One region of the Chryseobacterium sp. HR92 genome, then DNA from elsewhere that is predicted to be linked to it. Evidence: riboswitches for the same ligand, from Rfam matches in the RefSeq annotation. Region 1 holds a riboswitch; the other holds the start of a gene.
What was found. A riboswitch is a leader RNA that binds a small molecule or an ion and turns the genes downstream of it on or off. The one in region 1 is predicted to bind S-adenosylmethionine.
Positions count from the first base shown of each region.

Region 1 (4,169 bases):
ATTACTGAATATTCCTTTGGTAACAATCTTTGAGCCGGAAGTAGAAATATCCGCATATGAATTATTGAAATACTGCTGCTGAAGCGAAGGCGCTCTAAACCCTGTTCCAACCGCTGCTCTTACTGCATAATTTTTCACGAATTCATATCGTATGGCCAGCTTTCCGTTCAAGGTATTCCCAAAATCTGAATAATTTTCAAATCTGGCAGCGGCATCAATATTTAATTTTTTATCTAAATCATACGAAACATCAGCATACACCGCAGTGGAATGTCTGTCTTTCTTCAATGCATTGTTGGGAGAAAAACCGATAAAGGATTGAGATCCTCCTGCGCCAAGTACTGTGGATCCTTCAGTGGCAACGTTTCCATTGATATCATATTGGGTATAAGATGCTTCATCGCCGGCTTTGATCTCATATTGTTCAAATCTGAATTCTCCACCGAATGCGATATTGAAACGGTTTATATTTTTGGAAATATCAAGATTCACAGTATTCTGAAGGAAACTATGAGCGCCTGCGTAAAAACGGGTTGGTGATTTTGACCCGAGAGAAGCATTGTTGGTATTGCTCACATTATAATTGAAGGTATTGCTCCCGAAGGTATTGCTTAAGTCAAATAGCCAGTTATTAACATTATATTTAGCCCCTACAGCATAAGAAACATCATATACCTGAGATCCAAGAACTGCCTGAAATCCGTTTGGATAAATGGACGCAACTACATTGGATGTTTCGCTAGGAAGTCTTCTGAAACCAAATCCTTTTCCTTCTTTGATACTGAAACCTCCGAAAGAATATACTTTAAAATTATCATTAAAAGGATATTCTGCATTGAAAAACAACTGTCCCTGTCTGATCTGGGCATCTCCGATCTGAAAATTGAAATCATCACGGGTCAATCCTCGTTCCTTTATCTTCTCATCATCCGCCGCTCTTGCTGCAGCGGGATCATCAGCAAATGCATACGCAAAATTATTCCCGAAAATATCGAGGTCATGGTTTTGAGTTCTTGTGGTTTTGCCCCTGTGGCTTAACTGCAGGGAAAGGTTGATATACCCGTCTTTTTTTCCTAATGAAGTTCCATAATTGACTCCCGCCTGATAAGTATCCCCATCATTTCTTCCGGTCAATCCGTAAGTAAGACTTGCTGAAGCACCTGGATTTTTTTTAAGAATAATATTGATTACTCCTGCAATGGCATCAGAACCGTATTGTGCTGCTGCACCATCCCTTAAAACTTCTATTCTATCAATAGCAATCACAGGAATTGTGCTCAGGTCTGTTCCTACAGAGCCATTTCCCACTGTATTCTGATAGTTGACCAAAGAGGTTGTATGTCTTCTTTTTCCATTCAGCAATACAAGAACCTGATCTGGTCCCATTCCTCTTAAGGTTACGGGGTCAATATGTTCGGTTCCATCAGAAGCTGACTGTCTCACTGCATTAAACGATGGGATCACATAGTTCAGAAGATCCTGAGCTGTCATTTGCGGAGAACTTCTTTGGATTTTGTCAATACTGATAACATCTACAGGAACCGGTGTTTCCAGTTTTGTTCTTTTGACATTACGGTTTCCAACGATGATAATATCTTCTATTTGCTTTCCTTTTTCCTCATTCTCCTGAGCAGCAACCCAAATTGCTCCAAGCAATAATACAGCTGTACTTAATTTTTTCATTTTTGTTCTTGCCAATTAAATAATAACGGTCTGGCGGATATTTCCGCAGCGATTACAAGACTTCAAGAAATGGAATTCATATAAGAATATTGACTTCACTTATCTCCCCCTCAGGGTTGGAATTAGCACCTTTACACTTCTCGAATTGTGCAGGTTGCTAAGGTTTCTTTGGGCCAAATCCCTCCACCTTTCTTGATAAATCTACTGCAAAAGTAGACTAATTTTCTTAATATACAAAAAAGGCAAATCTGCAATACTGCAAATCTGCCTTTTCGTTTATTTAACAATCATCTTTTGAATGGCGGTTCCTGTTTCCGATTTCAGCTGTATCAGATAAGTTCCTGCCGGATAATTGACTTTCACTTCATAAGTTCCGTTTTCTTTATTTAGCTTGAATGAATCCAGTTTCTTACCGGTCATATCAAAAATCAAAATTTCTCCGTTTTTCGCTTTACTGAAAACTAATTTTGCAGTTCCGTTTTGTATCGGATTCTCAGCAATCTGAAGGGATAATTTATTTACAGCGTTTGTATCAATTGCCGACAAGGCACCAGCATAATTCCCGAAGATTCTGAATTCTCCCGGCTGTAAATTGATTGGGGCTGTTGTGGAAGCTACATTCGAAATAGTATCATCCATTAGGTTTTGCCATTGCCCTGTGTAAGGAAAGAAAGGAACAACGTTTTGTGCTGATGTGGTGTAATTGGCCAGTACTACCACATTTTTTATTCCGGTTGTAATAGCCGGATCATAGAGATAAATTCTCGTGATCAATCCATCCGGATCATTAGTCAGATTATTGGATTCTATACTGTATGTTTTAGTTTTAAAAATCTGATGAGTATTTCTGATCGTGATTATTTTAGCCCACGTGTCATATATTGATTTTCTGTTTACATTGGTATCGTATCCCAGAGTAAATGCAACAGGTTTTTCATCGGTTCTGCACCCATTATTGATGGTACCGTCAGCACATCTGTTGATACTGAACTCATAGCCTAATTCCCCAAACTGCCAGATCATTTTCGGACCAGGAATGGTAAAGAAAGTTGCTCCGAAAGTTTTCATTCTTTCAAGAGCAGTATTAAGATTTTTAACATCGTAACTTCCATTAACGGCTCCGTAAGCAAGGTTTTTAAACATAAGCCTTTCTTCATCATGACTCTCTCCATACCCTACAGCTCGCATATTGGTAAAACCATGAAGACTGTGGTTCATTCTGTCATAATTACTGTTGTCTTTATATCCCATGGTATTCTGGTTATAAGGATCAGTTTGTTTATTCCAAAGCATTACTCCTTTCCCTTCTGCTACTCTGTAATTGGCCCATTGCTGTTCTTCTGCATCCGTTCCCAGATGCTCAAAGATCATGTAAGAATTGGGATCAATGGCCCATTGTCTTTCTGCATAATGTTTCATGATATCCACTCTGTCCTGTTGATAGGCATTGGTGCATGCTTCGTCATTTTCGGAACAGCTTTGGGTAAATCCTTTTGTTAAATCCCAGCGGAATCCATCTATTCTATATTCTGTCAGCCATTGCTGAAGACATCTTTCAACGTAATATTGAGTTGAAGGGCTCGTATGATTAAAATCGTTAAACACATTATATGAATGTTTCGGAACCTGATTGAAATAAGGGTTGTTTGCCGCAACATTTCCGTAACCATCTCCATCCGGATCTATATTCCAGAGTCTTACTAAAGGTGAGCGCCCTGTAGCGTGATTAAATGCTATATCCAGAATCACAGCAATTCCGTTCTGGTGGCAGAGATCTACAAATTCTTTGAATTTTTCAGGAGTTCCATACGCTTTATCCAATGCATAATGAAACGAAGTATTGTATCCCCATGAAAGGTTTCCATCAAATTCCATGATAGGAAGTAGTTCTATAGCATTGATCTTTAAGTTCTTTAAATAAGAAATTTTATTGATTAATGACTGCCAGTCCTTTTCCTGTGTAAAATCTCTCAATAATAATTCATAGACCACCAGATCTTCTTTCGCTGGTCTTTGAAAATTGGTAACCTGCCAGTTATAAGCTGTCTGCCCTGTTTTAAACGTTGAAACTTCAAACCCTTGTCCGGCTGGGAATCCAGGCAAATTCGGATAAGTTGAAGCTGAAATCCACGGATCATCATAAGAAGATAAGATTTGTGGTGAATAAGGATCTGCTACTTTTCTCAAATCGTTTGTTCTGTATTGGAAAGTATAGAGCTGCTGAGGGGTCAATCCAATCAATTCTATCCAGTACAGATCCGGATTTGTGGTATCTTTTTTCATTAAATAGGTATCATTCACCACCCAGTTATTGAAACTTCCGATGACATGTACAAAACTTTTCCCCGGTGCATATAACGCAAGTCCTACTTTGGTAGGATCTGTAGGGTGATAATTGATTCCCTGCTTGATCCAGGCTGGAATGGCTTCAGAAACTACATTTCTCGGAACCTGTAAAATAAACGTTGCCGTTTTAGAATTAGCTC
Region 1 covers NZ_CP139139.1:221,401-225,569, reverse strand. Annotated here, with positions in the region: gene SFA27_RS01040 (TonB-dependent receptor plug domain-containing protein) at 1-1,683, opposite strand, end outside; SAM riboswitch class I at 1,780-1,885, opposite strand; gene SFA27_RS01035 (alpha-amylase family glycosyl hydrolase) at 1,960-4,169, opposite strand, start outside.

Region 2 (4,169 bases), 700 kb from region 1:
ATGGAGTAGCAGATTATACAGACGGATCTATTACAGAAAATACAAGGGTTTCTTATCCAATCTATCATATCAACAAAATTGTTTTGCCTTCTAAAGCAGGTCATGCTAAGAAGATTGTTTATCTTTCAGCAGATGCGTTCGGGGTACTTCCTCCGGTTTCCATCTTGAATGAAGACCAGGCTCAGTATCACTTCCTTTGCGGTTATACATCTAAATTAGCCGGAACAGAAAGAGGAATTACAGAACCTCAGCCATCTTTCTCACCAGCATTTGGTGAAGCATTCCTTACATTACACCCAACAATGTATTCTAAAACATTGATCGGTAAAATGCAGGAGCACGGAGCTAAAGCTTATTTGGTGAATACAGGTTGGAATGGTACAGGAAAGAGAATTTCTCTGAAAGATACAAGAGCAATCATTGATGCCATCATTGATGGTTCTATCGATAATGCTCCTAAAACTCAGGTTCCAATTATGAACCTTGAGATTCCTACTGAATTACCAAACGTTTCTACAGGTATTTTAGATCCTAGAGAGACTTACGAAAGTGCTTCAGAATGGGAAGAAAAAGCAAAAGATCTTGCTGCAAGATATATCAAAAACTTTGAGCAGTACTGTGATACTGAAGAAGGTAAGAAGTTAGTGGCTTCAGGACCTCAGTTACAGGAACAAACTATCTAATAGTTTATCAATACCATACAGAAAAGCCTCATCATTGATGAGGCTTTTTTATTTTGGTTTTTTATTTCTCAAATATTAACGCGTTAAATGGATAAGAATTGAGTGAATTATTTTCTTGTATCTATAATTATCTATGAAAATCTGTGCGATCTGTGGGAAAAGGATAAACTATAATTACTTCAAACTCAGTATGGCCAGCCTATATCCATCCATTCCAAAGCCGGATAAAACTGCATCCGTATTAGCTGCCGTCACAGACTTCTGTCTGAATTCCTCTCTTTTATAAATATTGCTGATGTGAACTTCTACTTTTGGTTTTCTGATGTTTTTCAAACAGTCAGCAATGGCATAAGAATAATGGGTAAAAGCTCCCGGATTAATCACTACAGCATCAAAATCATCTTCCTGAAGTCTGTTGATAAGCTCTCCTTCAATATTCGACTGGTAATATTTTAATTCATGAGACTGAAACTCGGATTTTAAAATTTCCATATAGCTTTCCATAGAAACAGTTCCATAGATTTCAGGTTCTCTGGTGCCTAACAGGTTGAGGTTAGGTCCGTTTATAATTAAAATTTTCATACTATAAAATTAAAAACTTTTTTGAATTAAATGATCAAAAATTTCAGTATAGATTAACGTTCGTTTAATTATATTATTAATAATGATATTTGTCATGTTTGATAAAATGATAACGGCTGCAACTCCTTATAGTAATGGGTTTTATTATAATCTTATGTTAAATTTTGAAAATTTATCATGAAAAAAATATAAGTCTACTTGTTTTGTAGACTAAAAGTTTTTAGATTTGCAACCATATTTCGATCGGCTTATAAAGAAAGATGGAGGGAACTGACCCAATGATATCTTGACAACCTACCCAATGGGCAAGGTGTTACGTTCAGCCTTTTTAGGAAAAATAAGCATTTGGTTTATCGTATTTATCGATGCCCTTTGCTGACTTTTCTGCAAAGGGCAAAATTTTAATATATGATAAATAAAATTGATTATGATTAGTAATAATTTATTCACTTCTAAAGCCTGGATACCTCCGGTTGCTGCATTTTTTCTGGGAGTGACCAGTATAAGTGCACAAAATTCCAGACCGGAAAAAGATAGTCTTCATGAAAAAGAGATTGATGAAGTAGTAGTGGTAGCGTACGGAAAAGCTAAAAGAAATAGCTATACCGGTTCTGTAGCTACAATTTCAAGTGATAAGATTAATAACAGACCTGTTACAAATATAACAAAAGCACTGGAAGGACAGGTTCCCGGACTTCAGGCGGTAAGCTCTTCAGGACAGCCGGGGGATACAGCATCAATCAGAATTCGTGGAATTGGCTCTGTAAGTGCTTCGAGTAGTCCATTATTTGTAGTTGACGGAATGCCTTTTGATGGAAACATCAATTCTATAAGTCCAAACGATATTGAATCGATCAGTGTTCTGAAAGATGCTACGGCAAGTTCATTATACGGTTCCAGAGGAGCAAACGGTGTGATCATTGTTACCACAAAATCTGGTAAAAAAGGTGATGCAAGAGTAAACTTTAATATAAGCCAGGGTTTCTCAAGCAGAGCGGTAAAAGATTATGAACAGGTAAATACAGATCAATATTTTCAGTTATATTGGGAAGCATTGAGAAACGGATATAAATCCAGCCAGATTTCGTCTCAGCAGGCTGCACAAATGGCAACTGACAATTTGATAAATTCATTGGGAATTAATCCTTATGGATCAAATTATGCAAAACCAGTAGGAACAGATGGGAAGCTTTTGCCGGGGGCAACTGCTTTATGGAATGACAACTGGAAAGATATTCTGCAAAGAGTAGCTTCGAGAAATCAGATAGATCTGGATTTCAGCGGAGGAAGTGAAAAAAGCAATTACTTTTTCTCTTTGGGCTATCTGGATGATAAAGGAATTGCCATCGGATCTGGTTTTAAGAAGTACAGTACAAGATTAAAAATCAATTCTGAAGTTAAAAAATGGTTAAATGTAGGAGCAAACCTAGCGTATACAAACAGTCTTCAGGAAGCACCTCCTTCATCAGATTCCAGAACGGATAATATCATTAATGCAGCGAGAGTGATCCCGTCTTTTTATCCTTATTATGAAAGAAATGCGGACGGAAGTTACAAGCTGGATGCAATTGGAAATTACATCTATGATTTTGGAAAATACAGACCAACAAATGCTTTGCAAAATGAAAATGCCGCTGCAACCTTACCTTTAGATAAAAATGAAAACCGGGAAGATAACTTTTCGGGGAAAGGTTTTGCTGAATTTACATTTTTGCCTGAGCTGAAATTCAAAACAAGCTTCTCTGTTGATCTGGTGAATTATAACGGTCATTATTATACCAATCCTTTGTTAGGGCAAGGTACAGAAATTGGTGGTTCTGTGACGAAAACAAATTCCAGAACACTTTCCTATACGACGAGTAATATTTTAACCTACGATAAAAAATTTGGCCAGCACCATATCAATCTTTTGGGAGGGCAGGAATTTTATCATTATGAATATCAGACAATTTCAGGAAACAGAAGTCAGTTTTCATTGCCTTATTATTATGAACCGGATGCTGCAGCTTTGTTAGGCGGTTTTAGCGGAAACAGTGACAAATTAGGTTTGTTGAGCTTTTTAGGAAAAGCGGAATATGATTATCAGAATAAATATTTTGTTTCCGGATCGGTGAGAGCAGATGGTTCTTCCAGATTCTCTCCTGAAAACAGGTGGGGAACTTTCTGGTCAGTAGGTGGTTCATGGAAAGCATCCAATGAAGATTTTATTAAAGAGTTAAATTTCTTTAACCAGTTGACACTTCGTGCAAGTTATGGAGGTCAGGGAAATGACAAGCTAAGTAATTATTATGCTTACCAGAGTTTGTATGCTTTTTACAATAATTTAGGAGAAGGCGGAACGGTTGCCAGTAAATTACCAACCCCGGATTTGAAATGGGAAACGAATTTAAACTTAAATGTTGGATTAGAATTTGCGATTCTCAAAAACAGAATTAGAGGGAATGTAGAATATTTCCAGCGTCAGAGCAAAGATCTTTTATTTAATATGCCTTTGGCTCCTTCACTTGGTTTTACTGGATTTCAGGCCAATATTGGGGAATTGAAAAATACAGGTTTTGAGTTTTCATTATTCACTACGCCGGTTAAAACGAAAGATTTTGAATGGAATGTTGATCTTAATGTAAGCACGTTGAAAAATGAAATTACAAAGCTTCCGAAAGGTTCCATTGTAAGTGGAACAAAATTATTGCAGGTAGGTGGATCCATTTATGATTTCTTCATCCCGGAATGGGCCGGAGTAGATCCAACTAACGGAAAACCACTTTGGAAAACAATAACAACAGATGCAAACGGAAATACGCTAGAAGGAACAACTTCAGAATATGCAAAAGCAACAAAAACATTGCAGGGTTCATCGCTTCCGAAAGTAATGGGAGGATTAACGACAAGTTTGACGTATAAAAA
Region 2 covers NZ_CP139139.1:4,693,710-4,697,878, reverse strand. Annotated here, with positions in the region: gene pckA (phosphoenolpyruvate carboxykinase (ATP)) at 1-683, shown strand, start outside; gene SFA27_RS21300 (type II 3-dehydroquinate dehydratase) at 858-1,265, opposite strand; SAM riboswitch class I at 1,511-1,609, shown strand; gene SFA27_RS21295 (SusC/RagA family TonB-linked outer membrane protein) at 1,693-4,169, shown strand, end outside.
Region 2: it holds a riboswitch for S-adenosylmethionine, as region 1 does, so the genes downstream of both, SFA27_RS21295 (SusC/RagA family TonB-linked outer membrane protein) here and SFA27_RS01040 (TonB-dependent receptor plug domain-containing protein) in region 1, are expected to answer to the same signal.